One region of the Rhizobium sp. YAF28 genome, then DNA from elsewhere that is predicted to be linked to it. Evidence: predicted binding sites of a transcription regulator. Region 1 holds the regulator's gene; each other region holds the start of a gene.

Region 1 (7,443 bases):
TTTGCCGGTGGAATGCTCTCCGCGCAGATCGAAACATGGCGGGCAAAGACCCTGATCCTCGATTCAGCCGTAACGACAACGGTGACCGGCCGGATCGAACGCCGAGAAGGCGATGGCCAAGGGCGCTGGCGTTATATTCTTGACGTCACCGGTACGGATGCTCCTGAGATCAAGCGTCCGCCCGAACGCATCTCCGTGCTGGTCCGCGGAGCCGCCCAGCCGTTCGAACTCGGCGACGTCATCGAGGGCAGGGCACGTCTCACGCCTCCGGCGGGGCCGGCGCTCTCCCACCTCAATGATTTTGCCTTCAGCGCCTATTTTGACGGCATCGGTGCCAACGGCTTCTTCTATGGAGTACCCAAGAGGGTTGCGGAACAGCCGGAGCGATCGAACTCGGTCGGTGAGGCAATTCTGGAGTCGCTCTACCGCCTGAGAAGCGGCATCGGCGATCGGATTCGCTCCACACTACCCGGCGACACCGGGGCTTTTGCCGCCTCCCTCGTCACGGACGAGAGACGGGCGATCTCGGATGAAACGACGGAGGCGCTGCGGCAGTCCGGCCTTGCGCATATCATCGCGATCTCCGGCCTCAACATGGCGCTTTCCGCTGGCATCTTCTTTGTCGGGCTGCGCGTCATTCTCAGTCTTTTTCCCGGCATTGCCCAGGCGTGGCCAACCAAGAAGATCGCGGCGGCCGGTGCGCTTGCTGCGGTGACGGCCTACTATCTGATCTCGGGTTTTGCCGTCTCCGCCGAACGCGCCTTCATCATGATGGCGATTATGCTGGTTGCGGTCTTCTTCGACCGGCCGTCGATCAGTCTCAGAAACGTGGCGCTATCCACTCTCGTGATCCTCGCGGTCTCGCCATCGGAGGGGCTAGGGCCGAGTTTCCAGATGTCCTTTGCCGCAACGCTTGCACTGGTCGCCGGCTACGACCTCTGGAAGGGGCGGCCGATGCGGGAGAATGCCTTTGCCAAGCTGCCGATCATGAAGCCCTTCTTCATGGTTGGTGGCTTCTTCGGTGGCGTTTTCCTGACGTCGCTGATCGGTGGTTTCTCGACGGCGCTGTTTTCGATCGAGCATTTCCACCGGCTGACTGCCTATGGCCTGCCGGCAAATCTCGCGGCCATGCCGGTCATCACCTTCATCGTCATGCCGGCCGGGATGCTGGCAATGCTGCTGATGCCGTTTGGTCTGGACGGCTGGCTATGGCCGGTGGCAGGCTTCGGGCTTGATCTGGTGATCACCATCGCAAAGGCAGTAGCGGGGTGGGGCGGCAACATAGATGTAGGCCGCTTGCCCGGCTGGTATTTCCCGACCGCCGTTTTCGGATTTCTGCTGCTGACCCTGCTCAGAACCCGGCTGCGGCACATGGGAACGGCAATTGTCGCGGTCTCGACGCTCGCTGTTGTCCTTCTTCCATCGGAGGCGATGCCCGATATCGCTATCTCCGAAGATGGCAGCCTGGTCGCTATAGTCGATGGAGAGGCGATGGCTTCGAACCGTGAAAAGCCGCCCGCCTTCATCTTCGAACAATGGCAGAGGGCCCTTGCCGTCGAAGAGCATCAGAAGCCAGTTATGCTTCAAGCTGCCAAGGCGCCCACTGCGCCTGATGGTCAAAGACTGCAACTGTCACCCGACCAACAGAATGAAGCCAGAGAGGCAATGAGACAGGCAGTCGCCATTAGCCCGCCGTCACGCTTCTCCTGCCTGAAGGGCGCCTGGTGCACCACTTTGCTCGTCAATGGAAAGAAACTGACCGTCATCGACAATGCTGCCTATCTCGGACCAGCCTGCGATACGGCTGATATTGTGGTGACCCCTGTCCGATTGCGCTTCGACCGCTGTCGTTCCGGCGCGCTGCTCTTTACCGGCGAGACGCTGCGCAAGACAGGTTCTGTCGAACTTCGATTCACCGATAAGGGAATTGAGGTCGCAACCGCATTCGACACATTGGGGCGACCCTGGATGCGCCACCGCGCCTATGATTGGCGCAGTAACACATTCGCAGACGCCAATCTGTCACCGGTCAGTGATAGCGGCGAATGAGGCCGACGAGCTTGCCCTGGACCTTGACGCGATCCGGCGGAAAGATGCGGGTCTCGTAAGCAGGGTTTGCTGCCTCGAGCGCAATCGATGCGCCCTTGCGGCGGAAACGCTTGAGCGTTGCTTCCTCGTCATCGACGAGCGCGACGACGATATCACCCGGATTGGCTGTGCTGCCATTGCGGATGATGACCGTGTCGCCATCGAAGATGCCGGCTTCGATCATCGAGTCGCCGCGAACTTCCAGCGCATAATGTTCACCGGAGCCAAGCATATCGGCGGGAACGGTGATGTCATGCGTATTGTTCTGGATTGCCGAGATCGGAACACCGGCGGCGATGCGGCCCATGACGGGAACGGAGACCGCATTGCCGTTATCGGCAGCGGGTGCTGGCTTCGCCGAGGCAGGAGGCGCCACGGGCTGGGGCTTGCCGAGGCTGCCCTCGATGACGCTCGGTGAAAAGCCGCGCCGAGGCTGCAGGCTCGGGCTGTAGGCTTCCGGCAGTTTGATGACTTCGAGCGCGCGCGCCCGGTTCGGAAGCCGGCGAATGAAGCCGCGTTCTTCGAGCGCCGTGATCAGCCGGTGAATACCGGATTTCGAGGCCAGATCCAGTGCGTCCTTCATCTCGTCGAAAGACGGTGGAACGCCTGACTCCTTCATCCTTTCATGAATGAAAAGAAGGAGTTCCTGTTGTTTGCGCGTGAGCATGGCGTCTCCCCAGTCTTGAAACAAATCCAGAACGGACACTATATGTTCCATATGTGTTCCGCAAGTAGCTAAATTTTCGTAAAACTTCTGTTCAATCTGTCGAGAATTTGATTTTTATCGCCCTTAGGCCTGTCTGGCCTTGTTTCACGAGACCTGCTGAAGCACATCTCCTTGTCACTGCTGGGAGAAGAACCGATGAGCCAAGACACGCTTCCGATCGATCATCTCGTTTTGCCGGTTACCGATATCGACCTTGCCCGCGAAAGGCTGGGCAAGCTGGGCTTTACCGTCGCGCCCGATGCCCGCCATCCCTTCGGCACGGAGAATGCCTGTGTTTTCTTTGCCGACAAAACCTATATCGAGCCGCTCGGTGTCGCGAGCGTCGAGGAGAGCGAGGTGACGGCACGTGAGGGCAATGTCTTCACGGCTCGCGATCAGGCTTTCCGCTTCCGCTGCGGCAGCGAGGGACTGTCCGCCATCGCCTTCGCCACCGCGGATGCAAAGCACGAACATGCTCGATTCGTGGAGGGCAGCATCAGTGCCGGTTCTGTGCTGCAGTTCGAACGCCCTGTGAAAATGCCGGATGGCACTGAGAGCATTGCCGGCTTCCGGCTCGCCTTCGCTGCCGACCTCCGGGCACCGGATTTCTTTCTCTTCGCTGTCGAGCGCATCAACCCGCTTCCTGCCGACCGCAACGTGCTGGAGACCCACGCCAATGGCGTGACAGGCATTGCCGAGATCGCTCTCGCAGCCCCCGAGCCGACAGCCTTCGGCGACTTCGTTCGCTCGGCGGCAAAAGCCGCTTCTGCTGGCGATACGAGTTTCGGGCTGGAGGTGCTTACCGGAAACGCAAAGATCAGCCTGATGACCCCGCAGGGGCTGGAGGCCTATTTCGATCTGGCGACGCCGGATATCGATCGCGGCCTGGGCGGCCGGGCAATCCTCTTTGCGGTTGGCGATCTGGCCGTGACAGAAGCGCATTTGGCTGCTAACGGGGTGACCTACACACGCAAGGGCAACCGTATTCTGGTGAAGCCCGCGCCCGGCCAGGGCGTGCTCTTCGCTTTCGAGGAAACATCATGAGCTCTACTACCAACTCCGTGGTGACGGTCGGCGAAGGCGCCGGCAAGGTCACTTTCTCCAATGCCGGGCGCCTGTCGCTGATTGCCGGCGCTTGCGAAATGGAAAGCCGCGACCATGCGTTCATGGTTGCCGGCACGTTGAAGGAACTGTGCGCCAAGCTCGGTATCGGGCTCGTCTATAAGACGTCTTTCGACAAGGCGAACCGCTCTTCCTTGTCGAGCAAACGCGGCGTCGGCCTTGAAAAGGGCCTGGAGGTTTTTGCCGATCTCAAGAAGGAACTCGGCATTCCGGTTCTGACCGACATCCACACTGAAGAACAATGCGCCGAAGTGGGCAAGGTCGTCGACATCCTGCAGATACCGGCCTTCCTGTCTCGTCAGACGGATCTCCTGGTGGCTGCGGCAAAGACCGGCCGCGTTATCAACGTCAAGAAGGGCCAGTTCCTGGCGCCTTGGGATATGAAGAACGTGCTCGGCAAGCTGAACCAGAGCGGCAATCCGAACATCTTGCTGTGCGAGCGCGGCGCTTCCTTTGGTTACAATACGCTGGTCTCCGACATGCGTTCCCTGCCGATCATGGCAGCAACCGGCGCCCCCGTTATTTTCGACGCCACGCATTCAGTCCAGCAGCCTGGCGGGCAGGGGGAAACCTCCGGCGGAGAGCGGCAGTTCGTGGAAACGCTGGCGCGTGCAGCCGTTGCCGTCGGCGTTGCCGGCATCTTTATCGAAACCCATCAGGATCCGGATAACGCGCCCTGCGACGGGCCGAACATGGTCTATCTCAAGGACATGCCGCGGCTTCTCGAGAAGCTTCTCGCCTTCGACGCGATCGCCAAGGCCGCCTGAACGGCAGGCAGCATCAGGCTGCCGCGCGGGACGGGCGCCTTTCCTCCAGTGCGAAGCGGGAGAGCATGCGCCCGAGATGGGACGCCTCGTTGCCGAGCTCCTGGCAGGCGGCGTTTGTCTCCTCGGCCATCGCCGCATTCTGCTGTGTCACCTGATCCATACGGTTGACGGCAGCGTTGACCTCGACGAGCGCGACCGACTGTTCTGAAGACGAGCGCACGATCGCTTCGGTCAGCGCCGTCACCTGCAGCACCTGGCGGTCGATATCGCCGAGTGCCTCGCCGGTGCGGTTGACAAGTGCCACGCCCGCGGAGACCTGCCGCGACGACGTCTCGACGAGAAGCTTGATCTCCTTGGCGAGATTGGCGGAGCGGCCGGCAAGCTCGCGGACTTCCTGAGCTACGACGGCAAAGCCTTTCCCTGCGTCTCCGGCGCGTGCTGCCTCGACGCCCGCGTTGAGCGCCAAAAGATTGGTCTGAAAGGCGATCTCATCGATGGCGTTGATAATATCGCCGATCCTGACCGCTGATTCCTCGATCTTCTCCATGGCGGTAACCGCTTCGCGAACGATCTCGGCGGAATGCGCGGCACTCTCCTTCGTGGCCAACATCATCGCATTGGCTTCCTGGGCCCGCTCCGAGGAGTTTTTCACCGTAACCGTGATCTGATCCAGCGCCGAAGCCGCCTGTTCGAGTGAGGCAGCCTGACTCTCGGTACGCTGTGCCAGATCAGTGGTGCTGAGTGCGATTTCGCGCGAACTGTCGCCGACCGTATTCGTGGCGGCATAGATGTCCTTCATGGCATCGGAAAGAATGATGATGCTGGTATTGAAGGTCTCGCGAAGCTTCTCATAAGTGTTGGCGAACTGCTCGTCGAGACGCACGGTCAGGTCGCCGCGTGAAAGACGCTCCAGGCCGGCGCTCAGGCTTTCGATGACGCGCTGGCGCGTGGCATTCTCCACGCTCTTCGATGCGTCGAGTTCTGCATCGCGGCGCATCTGTGCCTGCCGTTCCTCGTCCTGGTGCGCGCGGATGGCGTTCCGTTCTTCCGCCGATTCGCGAAAGACCGTGACTGCGCGCGCCATTTCTCCGATTTCGTCGGATCGTCTGACATAGGGAACTTCGCGGGAATAGTCGCCGCTCGCGAGGACCGCCATGTAGTCGCGCATCGCCGATAGCGGCACGATCGCGCGCCTGCGGAACATGTAGAGCCCGCACGAAGGAAAGCGCGGCGGCGGACAGCGTAACGGCGGAGAGCAGTTCCGTCTGTTCGGCAGCCTGCTTTTCGGCATCCGCCTGGAAGGCGTTCGCCATCGCCACGAGTTCGTTCACGGCCTTTTCGTGAACATGAAAATTCGTCGCAAGCTTGAGGAGCGCCGGTTCGACGGCGGCCTTGTCGCCCTTGAGTATTGCAGGCACCGCCTCCTCATCCATGACTTGCCAGAAGGCGTCGCCCCTGACGAGAACGTCATCGAGAAGCTTGCGCTTGAGATCGGCGCTGAGCGGCGTTTCTGACCAATATTTGCGGCGGTCTTCATAAGCCGGCTTCAGAACCGTTCGGATGCGTTCGATATTGGCCGTTGCCGAGGCCGGCTGCTCGACGGCTTCGAGCGCGAGCATGTAGGGTTCGATGACATAGAGCGGCGGCGGGAGAATATCGGCGACGAGATCCTTGCCATAGATGATCTGCTTATACATCAGTCCGTTCACGCGAAGCATGTTGAACGCGTAATTCTGCAAGCCGATGGAGGTCACCAGTCCGAGGATGACAACGGCACCGAAAATGGCAAGGCTGCGTGCAATATTGAGTTTCATCTGTGCCTCATATGAAATGCCGCCAAGAGAGTCGATAAAATCCCGTACTGGTTGTTTTTGGAGGGGGCCGCAGCTGTTCATTCCAGCCGTTCCGTATTTGCCTGAGTGGCCGAAACGACCGACTTTTGAGGGCCTCTCCCAAGCTTTCAAAATTAAACCGGGATGGTTACCGAAGGCTGAAATCAAAGGGCGAGAAGCCGTCCAAAATTGGGGCTGTTGCAGGAATTTTCAGCCGTGGGTTGCTGCCAACGATGGTGGCTTGCCAACATTCCGCCCGGATAAACAGTTTATCGTCTTTCGATGGATGGGATATGCTGGCCGGCGACTGCCGTTCCCTTCAAAACCCTGACATGATTGTGCTATAGGCCACGTCTGATGCGCTGCCCGAACGTGCAAAATTGCGGCATTGTAATTTGCGCACCTTCGATTAAGACGGTTTCAAACGATTTATCCACCCACCGAGCAGGAAAAAACCATGACTGCAATTACCGATATCATCGCCCGCGAGATTCTTGATAGCCGTGGTAACCCCACCGTCGAAGTCGATGTCTATCTCGAAGACGGCAGCATGGGCCGTGCGGCTGTTCCCTCGGGTGCCTCGACCGGCGCGCATGAAGCCGTCGAACTACGTGACGGCGGCAAGCGCTACCTGGGCAAGGGTGTCGAAAAGGCCGTCGAAGCCGCCAACACCGAGATCTTCGACGCCATCGGCGGCATCGACGCTGAAAACCAGATCCAGATCGACAAGATCATGATCGAGCTCGACGGTACGCCGAACAAGTCGCGCCTTGGGGCCAACGCCATCCTCGGCGTTTCGCTCGCTGTTGCCAAGGCCGCCGCGGAGGCTTCCGGCCTGCCGCTCTACCGTTATGTTGGTGGCGCTTCGGCCAGCCTGCTACCGGTTCCTATGATGAACATCATCAACGGTGGCGCACATGCCGACAAC
Region 2 (7,443 bases), on a different contig from region 1:
GGTGAACCACTCGACCGTGCTGCGGCGCGTCGCCCAACTGGAGGAACGGCTCGGAGCCCAGATGTTCGAAAAGCTGCCTTCGGGCTACCGCCTGACGGCTGCAGGGGAGGAGGTCCTCGAGCTCGCTGACCAGATGGAGGCGTCGTCGCACCAGTTGGAGACGCGCGTCTTTGGCCGCGACCAGAGCGTGCGTGGGCTTCTGCGCGTGACACTGGCACCGCCCCTCGCGACACACCTGCTCATGCCGGACTTCTCCGATTTCGCGCGTCTGTATCCGGACATCGAGATGGAAATCTTGTCGTCCGGCGAGCTGGTAAATCTGACCAACCGAGAAGCCGACGTCGCGATCCGCGTCGTCTACGACCGCAAAACTCTGCCGCTCAATCTCCATGGCCTGAAGGGACCGGATATATTCGGCGGTATCTATATGTCCCGCGATCTGCTAGCCGCGTGGCGTGCGGGCGCGCCTGATCCCATCCGGTGGATCGTCATAAGCATTCATGGAATCCCGGACTGGGCCCACGAGGGTGAGGTTCGCACCGCCGAGGTTCCGTTCAGGGTCACGGACGGTGAGGCGCAGATCGTCGCGGTGCGGCAAGGGCTCGGGATCACGACGCTGCCGTGCTTCGTCGGAGATGCCGACCCGCTACTGGTGAGGGTGCCGGGTACCGACCTGCACATGTACGGAACGCTCTTCCTTCTCACACAGGGGGAGACACGCAAGACGAAGCGCGTGCGGCTCTTCACGGAGTTCGTATCAGGCAGGCTCGCCGCGTACGCTCCGCTTCTCGGGGGGCTATCCATATCGCGCGACTGACGCCCCGCAGGTCGCCTCGCGACGCTTGAAGCGCCGTCGTTCAATCCGCGCTGTTACGCCGTGTCACACCCGACGCGAGGGCCACACTACCGACGGCGACGGACTTCACCATCGCTGACGGTCTTTTTGGCAGGCTGGAGGCGCGGCTGACCTATTGCCCGCCCCTCAATGATTGCACCCAAAAAAATCAACCTCAGACAGCATGGCTAAACAGCGCCACGCAAGGTTGCTGTTTGACCTTTTCATCTCATCACTGTGAAAGTCGCTGTTCCTTAAAGCCCGAGACGCGTCTCTCCCAGGGATGACTGCCGCCAACTCATCAACCCGAGGTAATCGATGCCAATCATTACATTTGCGAATACGAAAGGAGGGGCCGGCAAGACAACGGTCGCTCTTGTTCTTGCCACAGAACTGGCTCGCCGTGGCCATCGCGTTTCCGTTCTGGATGCCGATCCCCAGCAGTGGGCCGGCCGCTGGCACCGTCTGACCGGCGACGCAGCCGAATTCGCCGTCATCTCCGGTGTCAGCGAAGATACTATCGAACAGCAGATCAAGGACCTCAAGAAGCGCGGTGGTTATATCATCATCGACTTGCCGGCCGGTCTGAGCCCGCTGATGGCGAAGGCCATCGGCTTTTCCGATCATGTAATGGTTCCGGTGCAGGGCTGCGCCATGGACGCGGTCGGCGGCGCCCAGGTGCTTGAGATCATGAAGCAGCTTGCTGCCCAGCATGATATCCGCATCCCGCATTCGGTCGTGCTGACGCGCATCAGTTCGATCATCACCACGCGTGCATTGCTGGCGGTCAAGGGTCTGCTCGCAAAGCAGCAGGTCAATGTCATCGACACGGCGCTGATCGAGCGTGCCGCCTATCGGGACATGTTCGTTTCCGGCGGCAGCCTCTACACGATGGACCCTGCCCGTGTCAGCAATCTCGACAAGGCGCAAGACAATGCCCGCTTGCTGGCAGACGATGTTCTTCGTCTCGCACCGCCGAAGGCAGCCCGCGCCAAGTCTTCCAAGAAGGCTGTTGAGCCCGTCAAAGACGCCGCTTAAGGAGCGTGAGCTTTGCCCCTTATACAGACGCCAGCAAACGGCTGCCCATCGGCAGCCGTTTCCGTTCGCGTTTTGTTCTTGACATAATAGCCAATACTGATAGGCTCCTCCTTGGTTAACAAGGAGGCGGGCGATGTAGTCCGTAGTTCAAATGCCTCATTTTCCACTCGATCCGAATGGCGCTGATCCCCGGAAATCAAGCCCTGTCGGGAAGCCTCACCACACGATCTTCTTCGCAGTTCGACCGACCCCCGAAGTGACATCCGGAGCACTGGAGGTCGCGCAATTCTACCGCGATGCCCATTTTCTGACTGGTCCTTCGCGCCCCAGCCCCGTGCTCCATGTCACGCTCAACGGCATCGGCTCTTACCGTCGGCTACCGGATGATATCGTATTCGGCGCGGAACAGATCGCCGCCGCAGTCCGTGCTGAACCCTTCGAACTTGTGCTCGACGAAGTTATGAGCTTCCGCCATCCGGGCCAGTCACAAGCCTTCGTCGTCTGCAGCAGACAAGAAAACGGGGCGCTGATGGACCTTAGGCGGCAAATTCAAGACGGTCTGTTCGAGGCCGGACTGCCCTATAATGTCGGCGGCCATCTGACGCCGCACATGACGCTGCTCTATGATCGCAAGACCGTTCTGCCTGAAAAGCTTGACCGACCTCTCCGGTGGACGATCCGGGAGTTCCTGTTGATCCACAGCATCTACGGGAAGAGCGAGCATCACGTCATCAACCGCTGGCCTCTGCTCGGCTGAGCTGCGCTTGCACCGCGGGTGGGGATTCGCATAAAACTCCCCACTCAATATGCACATGCGGAGCAAGACAGTGGACGTTTCAGAGATCATCATCCCCGGCGATACGCCCGGCATCGAATGGCGGTTGCCGGTCATGCGCTTCAGGGGAAGCAATCCGGCGGCGCCTAAGGTCTATATCCAGGCCGCATTGCATTCCAATGAACTGCCGGGAACCGCGCTGGCGCATTTTCTCTGCCTTCAACTCAGGCAATCAGAAAGCGAAGGATGGATCGCCGGCGATATCACGCTCGTGCCGCAGGCAAATCCGATCGGCGCGGCGCAATCTCATTTCGGCGAGTTGCAGGGCCGTTTCGATTTGGGATCGCGGACCAATTTCAATCGGGACTTTCCGCTGATCTCGGTTCGCGACCGGGAGGAATTGCTTGGCGGCCTTGATGATTATCCGGCTACGGATCGATTGAAGCGAGAGCTGATTCATATGGCGCTCGGGGCCGATCTGGTGCTCGATCTGCATTGCGATGATGAATCGCTGCAATATGCCTATATCGACGAAGCCTTCTGGCCGGAGGCAGCGGACCTTGCCAATGCGCTCGACATGGAAGCGGTGCTGCTTTCGGATGGCGAAAGCTCCGCCTTCGAAGAAGCGGTCGGTTTTGCCTGGAAATATGAGGTGCCGGGCGAGCGTAAGGCCAAGCTTCCGGGCAAGCTTTCGGTGACGGTGGAACTGCGCGGCCGCCGCGACGTCTATCCCGATATGGCCGAGAAAGACGCCGAAGGCCTGCTGCAGTTCCTGATCGGGCGCGGTGTTGTCAACGGCGGGGCAGCCGGAGACAAACCCTTCTCCGGACCAGCCGTGCCGCTCGACAATGTCGAGATCGTGCGTGCGCCGCAGGGCGGTACCGTGCTCTTCCACCGCAATATCGGCGAGCGTGTCTCGGAAGGAGAGCTTCTGGCGACGATCGTCACCCGGCCCGGTTTTACCGAGGGCGATATCGACATCCGGGCGCCGCAGGACGGACTGCTGCTGACCCGCACTTCCGACCGGCTGGTGCGCCGGCGCGGCGACCTGATAAAGATTGCCGCCGACAAGCCGAGCAAGGCAACGCGAAAGGCCGGCACGCTGGAAGACTGAACCAGCGTTCTTTTCCACACGCGGATGTAAGGCTCCGCGCAACTGTCACACAGGCTTCAAGAAAATCCGCCAAGCCGTTGCAGACATGTTGCGAAGGAGCTTTTATGCCGCATTACGACATTGCGATCGTCGGCGCGGGAATTGTCGGGCTGGCGCATGCGCTGGCGGCGGCAAAGCGCGGCAAACGGGTCGTCGTTATCGACCGCGACGCACAGGCAAATGGCGCCTCGGTGCGCAATTTCGGCTTTGTGACGGTGACCGGCCAGCAGGCCGGCGACTGCTGGAATAAGGCACGCCAGGCCCGCGATATCTGGGCCGAGATTGTCGACGACGCCGGCATCGACGTCCTGCAGCGCGGGCTGCTCCTTGCCGCAAGGCTCGACGAATCCGAAGCCGTGATCGACGCCTTCCTGCGCACAGAGATGGGCGAAGGCTGCGAAAGGCTGACGATCGAGGAGGCGCGGCGGCTTGTGCCGGCACTGCGGCCGGAGGCGGGGCGCTTCACACTCTATAGCCCACATGAACTGCGGGTCGAATCCCGCACGGCCGTTCCGCTGCTCGCCCGCTATCTCGAAGTCAAATATGGCATTGAGTTCCGCCGCTCGACAGCAGTGAGCGCCGTCGAGCCGCCCCGGATCGAGACGTCAACCGGCCTGATCGAGGCGGAGACGGTGGCTGTTTGCCCCGGCGACGATTTCAAGAGCCTGTTTGCGGATCGGATCGCTGCATATAACGTGACACGCTGCAAGCTGCAGATGATGCGTGTCGTGCCGGCGCAACGGGTCTCGCTCAGCACCGCCGTCATGTCTGATCTCGGTCTCGGGCGTTATCTCGGTTATGCCGAATTGCCTGAGGCGACCGCCCTGAAGGCGCGGCTTGACCGGGAATTCAAGCCGGAGCGCGAGAACGGCATCCACCTGATCATTACGCAGTCGGAAGACGGATCGCTGATCGTCGGCGACAGCCACCATTACTCCGAAACGCCCGATCCCTTTGGGCTGGAGCGGGTTGACCGGCTGACCCTCGACGAGATGGATGCCGTGCTCAACCTGCCTGGTCGCTTCATCACCGAACGCTGGATTGGCACCTATGCCTCCGCCCCGGACCGCTGGCGGTTCACCGACAAGCCTTCCGATGCGCTGCGCATCGTCGTGGTGACGGCAGGCTGCGGTGCCTCGACCGCCTTCGGTATCGGCGAGGAAACCATCGAAGATCTTTACGGGAGCGCAGCATGACGCAATTCAAGGCAGTGGTCTTCGACTGGGCCGGCACGGTCATCGATTTCGGCTCCTTCGCACCGATGGGCGCCTTTGTAGACACCTTCGGCAAGTTCGGCGTCGAGGTGACGATTGCCGACGCACGCAAGCCGATGGGGCTCCCGAAGCGTGCGCATATCGCAGCGATGTTGGCCGAACCGCATATCGCCGCCCGCTGGCAGGCGGCACAAGGCGCGCTTCCGGACGAGGCGGCCATCGACCGCGTTTACGACCTCTTCGTGCCGCTCAACGAAGCTGTCGTGACCGATTACTGCGCGCTGGTGCCCGGTGCGATCAAGACGATCGAATACCTGCGCGAACGGCAGATGAAGATCGGCTCGACGACAGGCTATACGCGCTCGATTATGGAGCGCGTGCTGCCGCTTGCCGCTGAACAGGGTTATGCACCCGATAATCTGATCTGTGCCGACGATCTGCCGCTTGGCCGGCCGACGCCGATCGGCATGTACAAATGCTTCCTCGACCTGATGGTCTATCCGGCCTCTGCCGTCCTGAAGGTCGATGATACCGAACCCGGCATTGCCGAGGGTGCCGCCGCAGGCTGCGTTACCGTTGGCGTGACGCTCTCCGGCAATGAGGCGGGTCTGACGCCTGAAGAGGTGGATGCACTTTCGCCGGAGGCGCGAGCCGAGTTGCACAAGCGGATCGGCGAGAAGCTGATTGCTGCCGGCGCCGACTACGTCATCGAGACCGTGGCCGACCTGCCAGCACTCATCGAAGAGCTCGAGGGATAAGGGCCAGACGGCGTTTGCAGCTTTCATCCAGGGTGATATCTCCCCTGAGAAATAGGGAGATCGAACCGGCATGGCCATCACCATCTACGGTATCAAGAACTGCGACACGATGAAGAAGGCCCGCAACTGGCTGGACGAACACGGCGTCGCCTACGACTTTCACGATTACAAGGCCGTCGGCATCGACCGGGCGCATCTGGAACGATGGATCGACGAGACAGGCTGGGAAACGGTGCTGAATCGCGCCGGCACGACCTTCCGCAATCTGCCTGACGCCGCGCGCGAAAATCTCGACCGCGAAAGGGCGATCGCCCTGATGCTCGACCAGCCATCGATGATCAAGCGACCGGTACTGGAAACCGGCGGCAAGCTGCTGATCGGCTTCAAGCCGGAGATTTACGCGCGGACATTCGAGGGCTGAGCCATGTCCAAGACCACCCGTGCCACCCAGGTTCTCACGCAGGCCGGCGTCACCTTTACGGTTCATGCCTATGACTATGATCCAAACGCCGAGCGAGTCGGGCTGCAGGCGGCCGAAGCGCTGGGCGAGGAGCCGCATCGCGTGTTGAAGACGCTGATGGCGGAGGTGGACGGAAAACCGGTCTGCGTGGTCGTGCCCTCCGACCGCGAGGTCAGCATGAAGAAACTCGCGAGCGCCTTTCATGGCAAATCGGCCAATATGATGAAACCGGCCGACGCCGAGCGGCTGACGGGCTACCATGTCGGCGGCATCAGCCCGTTCGGGCAGAAAAAGATCGTGCCGACAGCGATCGAGGAAGCCGCCCTTGCCGAACCGCTCGTCTATATCAATGGCGGGCAACGCGGGCTGCAGGTGCGGCTCGATCCGAAGGAAGCGTTGAAGGCACTGAAGGCCGCCGCATCGCCGCTGATCGCCTGATCAGAGGAAGCGGTCCAGCAGGCCGGCAATCGTCTTCGCCTCGCCTTCGGCAAGCTTGCAGCCGATATGAGTTTCGATCGCTTTGCCATAGACGGTCCACATGCGCTCCCGAAGCTGCCGGCCGGCATCAGTGATCACCACCCAGCGGCCGCGCCCATCCTGTGCGAAGATCTCGCGGCCGACCAAGCCCTCTCTTTCAAGCCGGTCGATCAGGCGGGAAAGATTATACTGCGCCAACAATGTCCGCTCCTCGATCTCATAGGGGCGCAGCTTTCCTGATTGCGAGCGTGCCAATTCCCAAAGCACATCGTACCAGGCAAGCGGCGGCATGCCGGCCGCCTTCAGATCAGCTTCGATCATGCCAAGCAGTCGCTCGCGGGCGCGCATGAGGCGCGTCCAGGCTGAGACGACGGCTTCGCTCGGCTTCTTCATATTCTCAGACATAAATGCAACTACATCTATCTTGAATCTCATCGCAAGCGTTATTAGATGCATCTGCATTCATATTAAACCGGCCGATCCTTGCAAACCACCAGGAGACTTTCATGAGCAGGCTCACCCTCATCAGTCATCACCTCTGCCCCTACGTGCAGCGCGCAGCGATCGCACTCCTTGAAAAGGGCGTGCCATTCGAGTGCATCAACATCGATCTTGCCGACAAGCCGGATTGGTTCCTGAAAATCTCACCCCTCGGCAAGGTGCCGCTGCTCCGGATACATGAGGACGATGGCCGCGAAGAGGTGTTATTCGAAAGCAGCGTCATCTGCGAATA
Region 3 (7,443 bases), on a different contig from region 1:
ATCCGGCAATATTTCGACCGCGAACTCGATCCGATCGGCGCGCTGCCGGCGGAATTCCTGCTCGACTTCTTCTCCGAGCATATCGGACCCTATTTCTATAATCGCGGCTTGAGGGATGCCCACGCCGCCTTCCTGAAGAAGATGGAGGATTTCGGAGAGGAGATCTATCTCTTGGAGCGCGAGGGCGAGAAAAACGGCTGATTAGGCAGCCAGAATATCGGCGCTGTTGACGATCTCAATGCCGTTCTGGCGCATCTCGTCGATGGCCGCGGCGACACCTTCGGGCGTTATGCCCCGGCTCGCGTCCTCGATGAAGCGGACCTTGACGCCAGGGATCAGCTCCAGCGCATCGAGCGCAGAGAATTTTACGCAATAATCCGTCGCAAGCCCGCAGACGTCGAGTTCGGTGACGCCCTGATCCACCAGGAAATCGGCAAGGCCGGTCACGGCATACTGATCGTTGTCGCGGAAGGCGGAGTAGCTGTCGACGTTCTTGTTTTCGCCCTTCTGCTGGATGAGATCGATTTGGGCAGCGTGGAGCTCGGGGTGCAGCTCGGCGTCGCGCGTATATTGCACGCAGTGATCCGGCCACAACATCTGCGGCTTGCCGGAGAGTTCGCCCATTTCGAAAGGGTTCTTGTCGGGATGGGAGGAGGCGAAGCTTCCGTGGTCCGCCGGGTGCCAGTCCTGTGAGGCGACTATGAGATCGTATTTGCCGCTGTCGATGAGGCTGTTGGCGACGGGAACGACTTCATGGCCATCCAGAACCGGCAGGTTGCCTCCGGGACAGAAGCCATTCTGAATATCGACCAGCAGCAACGCCTTCATCAAGCTATCCCTTACGCATTCCGCGTCGCAAAATGCCGACCAGTGCCAGCACAATCAACTAGTGGATTTCCGGGGGGCAGGGCGCAAGTGCTATTTCTCGTATCGAGAGTGGCAAATGGCTGCATCAACGTATTTTTCTGTTGCCGTTCGCGTTATACGCGAAAGCGGCAAGTATTTCGCGTTTTATATTAGGGTTTATGCATGCAGCTATGGAGCCGGATGCCTGAAGACCAGATCATCGGCATCACCCTCCTGGCGCGCCGCCTTTATATCCGGCACGGCGCCCAGCCGCTCCGCGAGCCGGATCGACCTCACATTGGGAGGAGCGATATAGCTCACCAGCGTCTTCAGGCCACGCACCGTAAAGGCCCAGTCGCGCAAGGCAACGGCTGCCTCATAGGCGTAACCCTTGCCCTCGGCTTGCGAATAGACCAGCCAGCCTAGTTCCTTCTCGGGAAAAAGCGGACCGTGATTGATGCCGACCTGGCCGAGGCATTGTCCCGTGGCGCGATCCTCCATCATCAGGGCGCCGTGGCCCATCAGCTCCCATAAGGCGACGTCATGGCAGAACATGCCCCAGGCAGCCTTAGTCGAATGCGGACCGCCCATATAGAGCGCGCGATCGGAGATCATCAGCGCATGATAATCCGGCCAGTCTTCCATCACGGGAGGTCGAAGGATCAGGCGCTCGGTTTGAAGTGTTGGTATAACCGTCATCGGATGTCTCTTGTGTCGCTGGATCTGGCGTCGTTGGATCTGGTTCGAAGATATGCGGCTATCGCATCGGCGGTTCGAACCGACGCCCCGTGAATTGCACCGTTAACAGGTCCCAGCCCCATGTTTATGACGGTGATGTCGTCCAGATAAGCCGCTACGGCCTCCTGTGAGGCGCTCTGAAGAATGATGCCAGCGGCGTGGAGGAGATAGGAATCATATTCATCGGCTGCAGCAGTACGCCAGGCCGGATCGTCTGTTTGCCTGATACCAACAGGATCCCAATGATCCCACCCGATCTGGCGCAAGACGTTCATTTCGATTGTTGAATGATCAGTCATGCCGGCAACCTCTCCGATAAATCAAGCCAGCACAAGCGGCTAGCGAAGGGAGGTTGTCTCTGCGATTGAGGAAAGCGCATTGCCTGTTCAGCGAGGCTCCCCCGGCGGAGCCTCATTGCATCAGGCCGTCTGGTCGCTATCGCCGGTGGGCGACGGGCGAGGTGCCATAGGTCGTCTGGTATGCGCGAAGTGCGGTCTGCATGTCGGTGAGGACCTTGGCCATCAGGCCGCTGTCATCATCGTCACCGCCGGCCGCGGCAATTTTCTGCGGATCGGCGGCAAGAATTTCCGACGTTGTGAGCTTGCCATCGCCATTCGTATCAAGGGCAGAGAGTGCGCCCTTGGAGCCGTCACCCTTGGCATCGGTGCCAGACTGGCTGTCACTGTCATCGGTCTTCTGAAGCGAGAGCATGAGCGCCAGAATATCGGCTGCGATCTTCTGGACGACATCGGAGCCGGAGGAATCGTCATCGCCGGCGGACGTGGTACTGGCGGTCGAGGCGCTGGCTGTTGAGGATTGGGAAGCGGCGGCGAGCTCGTCTGCCGAGACGACGCCGTCACCGTTCTTGTCGAGTGGGTTGAGGGGGGCTTGATACTGGGTCAGCGTGCTGCCCAGGGCTGAAACACTGGTCACTTGAACCTCCTTTGAAGGTCTTGTGAAGCCTGCCTTTCATGGGCGGGCAATGACCGGGCTAGGCTGATTTGCGAGTCGGGTCAAAGCGGCGTTTTGTCATCTGGAGAAGCGCGTGCGGCTGGGCCTGTGATTCCTGGCGAAGCGCCAAGGCAGTGGAGCGGTCAGACCCGCTCCACAAACCCGTCGAGCACACGCTTCTGGCCGGCGCGGTCGAAGTCGATCGTCAGCTTGTTGCCTTCGATGCCTGATATGGAGCCGTTGCCGAACTTGATGTGGAAGACGCGGTCGCCGAGTGCGAAGCGCGAGGGTTCCGTAGAGGTGGATTTCGCCACCAGTTCGCCTTCGATGGTGCGGCCGCGCGGGCCGCTTTCACCGTAGCCGATGCGCTCCACGGCATGGCCGGAGCGGCTGCCCCAGTTGTCGCGGGTGGCGTCGGTCTTGTTTTGCTGGGCGCGTTTCCAGCCGGGCGTGGAATAGGAATTGGAGAAGGGATCGGCCTTGTCGAAGCGCGACTGGCCATAACCGCCGCCGCGGCCGTAGCCACCGTAATTCTGCTCCATCTCGGCGACTTCCACATGGGTCTCCGGCAGTTCGTCGAGGAAGCGCGAGGGAATGGTCGATTGCCAGAGACCGTGGATGCGGCGGTTGGAGACGAACCAGATGTGGCAGCGGTGTTTGGCGCGGGTGATGCCGACATAGGCAAGGCGACGTTCTTCTTCGAGGCCGGCGCGGCCGGATTCATCGAGGGAGCGCTGATGCGGGAAGAGGCCTTCCTCCCAGCCGGGCAGGAAGACGGTGTCGAACTCCAGGCCCTTGGCCGAATGCAGCGTCATGATGGAGACGGCATCGAGATTTTCGTTCGTCTCGGCATCCATGACAAGCGAGACGTGCTCCAGGAACCCCCGCAAGGATTCGAAGCTATCCATGGAGCGGATGAGTTCCTTGAGGTTTTCGAGGCGACCCGGCGCTTCCGCGCTCTTGTCGTTCTTCCACATATCGGTATAGCCGGACTCTTCGAGGATCTGCTCGGCAAGCTCGGTATGTGGTGTGTTTTCAAGCAGTTCCTGCCAGCGGCGGAAAGATTGAATCACATCGAAGAGGGCCTTGCGGGCCTTGGGCTTAAGTTCGTCCGTCTCGATCATATCGGCGGCGGCCGCGAGCATCGGGATGTCGCGGGCGCGGGCATAATCGTGGAGTGCGCGCACCGTCGTATCACCGAGGCCGCGCTTCGGCGTGTTGATGATGCGCTCGAAGGCGAGATCGTCGGCCGGCTGGGCGACGAGACGGAAATAGGCCATGGCATCGCGGATTTCGAGGCGCTCGTAGAAGCGCGGGCCGCCGATGACGCGGTAGTTCAGGCCGAGTGTCACGAACCGATCTTCGAATTCGCGCATCTGGAAGGAGGCGCGCACGAGGATCGCCATGTCGTTCAGCAGATGCTTCTTTCCGTCGGCATCGCCGCGCTGCAGGCGCTCGATCTCCTCGCCGATGGCACGCGCCTCTTCCTCCGAATCCCAGGAAGCGTGGACCTGCACCTTGACGTCGTCAGGATCGGAGCGATCGGTGAAAAGCGTCTTGCCGAGGCGGCCTTCATTGTGGGTGATGAGATGGGCGGCAGCACCGAGGATATGGGCCGTCGAGCGGTAATTGCGCTCAAGCTTGATGACCTTGGCGCCTGGAAAATCCTTTTCGAAGCGCAGGATATTGTCTACTTCCGCACCACGCCAGCCATAGATCGACTGGTCGTCGTCGCCGACGCAGCAGACATTCTGCGGCTCGCCCTTGGGGCGCTGGGCGAGAAGCCGCAGCCACATATATTGGGCGGTGTTGGTGTCCTGATACTCGTCTACGAGGATGAAGCGGAACTTCTGGTGATATTCCTTGAGCAGGTCCGGCTGTTTGCGGAATATCGCGATCGGATGCATCAGGAGATCGCCGAAGTCGCAGGCGTTCAGCGTCGAGAGGCGGTTCTGATAGGCGAAGTAGAGATCGCGGCCGCGGCCATTGGCGAAGGCGCGAGCGTCTCCCTCCGGAATATCGGCGGGGCCGAGACCTTTGTTCTTCCAGGTATCGATCATGCCGGCGAATTGCTTGGCCGGCCAGCGCTTGTCATCAAGGCCTTCGGCCTGGATGATCTGCTTGATGAGGCGGATCACATCGTCGGTATCGAGGATGGTGAAATCGGAACGCAGGCCGACGAGTTCGGCGTGGCGGCGCAGGAGCTTGACGCCGATCGAGTGGAAAGTGCCGAGCCAGGGCATGCCTTCGACGGCGCCGCCGACGAGAAGCGCGATACGCTCCTTCATCTCGCGGGCGGCCTTGTTGGTGAAGGTCACGGCGAGGATCTGCGAGGGGAAGGCGCGGCCGGTCTGAAGGATATGGGCAATGCGGGTGGTGAGTACGCGCGTCTTGCCCGTGCCTGCGCCCGCGAGCACGAGGACGGGGCCTTCGAGTGTCTCGACGGCTTCGCGCTGTTCCGGGTTGAGACCGCTGAGATAATCGGGGCGACCGCCATCGCGGGCCGCCATGGCGCGGGCAGCAATGCCGCCGCCGGCAGCGGGCGCCCTTGCGGGAGCAGCGGGCTGTTGCGGCTTGCGCGGCGCATCGCCCGGTTCTTCGTCGAAGAAGGGCATATCGTCGAAACTATTGCTCATGGCGCGTAATGTAGTGATTCGGGAAGGAAAGACCAGAAAAGATGTTCTGCTTTCATTCCCAGCGGCTGCGCTATCCTCAGCCGGTTTATTTGCCTGGTCGGGAAGCCTGCCCAGGAGTTGTGGTCCTCCTGGAGCTCAACTATGGTCTCGCGCCAACCATTGGGAGAGCCATATGCACGTCATCGCCATTCTTGCCAATCTGATCCTGCTGATCATCGTTGCTGCGCTGATCGCGGGGAACGGTTTGCCGCACAGTGGCGAGGGCCTCGGATTCTTTGTCGCTGCCATTGTGGCTCCCGTGTTGAGCACGATTGCCTTGCTGCGCCGCAATGGGTCGATTTCCGAACTCGTTTCGCTTGAGATCCGGGCGCGCAAGGCCACGCTGAGGCAACGTATTGCCGAGGCAGAGGCAAAGGCGGCCGGCAACGGCATCGGCCGCTAAGGGCTGCTCTCAAGCGGCCTGCGGGCCGGCAAAAGCCAAGTAGACCGAAACCAGCGCAAAGAGCGGCGGCAGGGCCAAGCACCAGACGCCAATGGTCGCAAAGAGCAAGGCGGCAAGGCCGCAGCCGAGGGCGAAGGCGAAAACGGCGACCGTCAAGCGCGACAGGCGCCCTTTCACGGTCTTTGTCTGATCGCCGAGGCTGCCATGGGCGAGGTCGCCGAGATCGATCATGATCTGCGTCGTCGTGCCGGTCATCAGCGTGCTCGGCGGTGAGGCGCCGAGATGGATGCGGTGAGCGGCGTTCTGGATCGCCATGGCGATGACGAGCAGCATGCCGGTCGCGACCAGCGGCAGGCCATCCGGATTGGTAAAGGGCGCAAGCCAGATGGCGCAGGCGCCGCCGGCAATCAGGAAGAGAAGCTTGATCACGAGCAGGATGCGCAAGCCCTTCTCATCGCCTGGCGGCACATTGTGGGTGAGGTAGCGCAGCAGAAGGATCGTCAGGCAGAACACCGGCAGCGCCAGCAACTTGGCGATGATGCCAGACGTGCCGTGAGTGAGCGCTGCGCCAAGCGTCACGAAGTTGCCGGTGACATGGGCGGGGAAGAGGCCGCCAAGCGCCAGGAAGCCGGCTGTATCAACATAGCCGCCGGTCAGGCTCAGGAGCACGGGCAGGGCTGGGCGCATTGTTTTTTCCTCTATGAATTCGTTTGCCTAGTGTGCCGCGACGGCGTGGATTTCGGCAATATAGCCGCCCGGGAATTCCACCATGGCGGCGCGGCGATCGCCGGACTGGTAGGGTTCGACGAGAATTTCAGCGCCGCTCTCCTTGGCTTTTTGAAGCGTCGCGTCAAGATCGGCGGTCTCGTAGCCAGTCATTTCGCGACCATAGGGGAAAGGCAGCTGGCCATCGGTGACGAGCACGGTCATGCGGCCGAAGACGGATTCGATGCGCAGGCGGTGAAAGGCCTTGTCCGGCAGGCCAATCTCGGTGCCGGGCGCCTTCTCATCGTCGGAGACGACCTTGCCATGCGAGAAGGCGAGAAAGGCATGGGTGAAGGCGGCCACGCGGTCGACGGACACGTAGACGCGGTTTTCCGGGATGGTCGTGAAGGCCGGATAGTTTGGCGTGGTCGTGTGCCAATAGAGCTGCATGTTGACACCGCCCGGCCACTGGATGACGGCATCGCGGCCGATCGGATCCGGGAAGGCGGAGACAATGACGTCGGCGCCGGCAGCCTTTGCCGCGGCTATGGCCTTGTCGAGATCGGTGACGAGATAGCCTGATCGTTCGGCGCCGAAGGGGTAGGGGATCGGCGTCTCGAAGCCGAAGAGCGAGATAGTACCGACGGGCGTCTGCAGAAGCTGCGACGTCGTGCTGCTCGGCGTCGGCGTAACGGTTGCCGTTACCTGCTTGGTGCTGGTGCCGCCGAAAGTTGCGAGGAAGCTTTTGGCGAAGGCGTCCACGTCGCCAGGAGCGACATAGACATGGGTCGTATCATATTGCGCGCCGACGCCGAATTGCGGCGAGGCGGCATAGGCCGGGGCACCGGCTAGGCCGAGAAGGGCAACAAGGGCTAACGATAGACGAAGCATTGCGTGATCTCCTTCGGCCTGGCCGGCCGCTACTCCCGGTTTACGCCTTGATGAAGGCGAGAACGTCGGCGTTGAACTTGTCGGCTTCGGTCTGGGCGAGGCCATGCGGGGCGCCCGGATAGACCTTCAGCGTGCCGTTCTTCAGAAGCTTGATGCCCTTTTCGGCGGCAGCCTGGATCGGCACGATCTGGTCGGCATCGCCATGGATGAGGAGCGCCGGAACGTCGATCTTCT

Evidence for each region. The regulator LexA, encoded in region 1, represses DNA repair genes until DNA is damaged. The targets are predictions, from matches to a motif close to TGTTCNNNNTGTGTTCNG.
Region 2: a site for LexA is predicted at 1,936-1,953, ahead of AB4Z13_RS10525 (2'-5' RNA ligase family protein). Genes of this name have one in related genera too.
Region 3: a site for LexA is predicted at 5,214-5,231, ahead of AB4Z13_RS13735 (ATP-dependent helicase). Genes of this name have one in related genera too.

The regions. Positions count from the first base shown of each region.
Region 1 covers NZ_JBFRCX010000006.1:122,173-129,615, reverse strand. The annotation lists gene AB4Z13_RS15170 (ComEC/Rec2 family competence protein) at 1-2,049, shown strand, start outside; gene lexA (transcriptional repressor LexA) at 2,030-2,755, opposite strand; gene AB4Z13_RS15160 (VOC family protein) at 2,951-3,838, shown strand; gene kdsA (3-deoxy-8-phosphooctulonate synthase) at 3,835-4,683, shown strand; partial or broken gene AB4Z13_RS15150 (methyl-accepting chemotaxis protein) at 4,697-6,497, opposite strand; gene eno (phosphopyruvate hydratase) at 6,973-7,443, shown strand, end outside.
Region 2 covers NZ_JBFRCX010000004.1:94,884-102,326, reverse strand. The annotation lists gene AB4Z13_RS10535 (LysR family transcriptional regulator) at 1-817, shown strand, start outside; gene AB4Z13_RS10530 (AAA family ATPase) at 1,154-1,873, shown strand; gene AB4Z13_RS10525 (2'-5' RNA ligase family protein) at 2,130-2,630, shown strand; gene AB4Z13_RS10520 (peptidase M14) at 2,701-3,762, shown strand; gene AB4Z13_RS10515 (TIGR03364 family FAD-dependent oxidoreductase) at 3,867-4,997, shown strand; gene phnX (phosphonoacetaldehyde hydrolase) at 4,994-5,773, shown strand; gene AB4Z13_RS10505 (ArsC family reductase) at 5,844-6,194, shown strand; gene ybaK (Cys-tRNA(Pro) deacylase) at 6,198-6,671, shown strand; gene AB4Z13_RS10495 (MarR family transcriptional regulator) at 6,672-7,115, opposite strand; gene AB4Z13_RS10490 (glutathione S-transferase family protein) at 7,217-7,443, shown strand, end outside.
Region 3 covers NZ_JBFRCX010000005.1:272,566-280,008, reverse strand. The annotation lists gene AB4Z13_RS13760 (DUF2164 domain-containing protein) at 1-201, shown strand, start outside; gene pncA (bifunctional nicotinamidase/pyrazinamidase) at 202-828, opposite strand; gene AB4Z13_RS13750 (GNAT family N-acetyltransferase) at 1,036-1,545, opposite strand; gene AB4Z13_RS13745 (hypothetical protein) at 1,542-1,883, opposite strand; gene AB4Z13_RS13740 (hypothetical protein) at 2,020-2,517, opposite strand; gene AB4Z13_RS13735 (ATP-dependent helicase) at 2,679-5,171, opposite strand; gene AB4Z13_RS13730 (hypothetical protein) at 5,344-5,613, shown strand; gene AB4Z13_RS13725 (YoaK family protein) at 5,623-6,300, opposite strand; gene AB4Z13_RS13720 (glyoxalase) at 6,328-7,209, opposite strand; gene AB4Z13_RS13715 (alpha/beta fold hydrolase) at 7,250-7,443, opposite strand, start outside.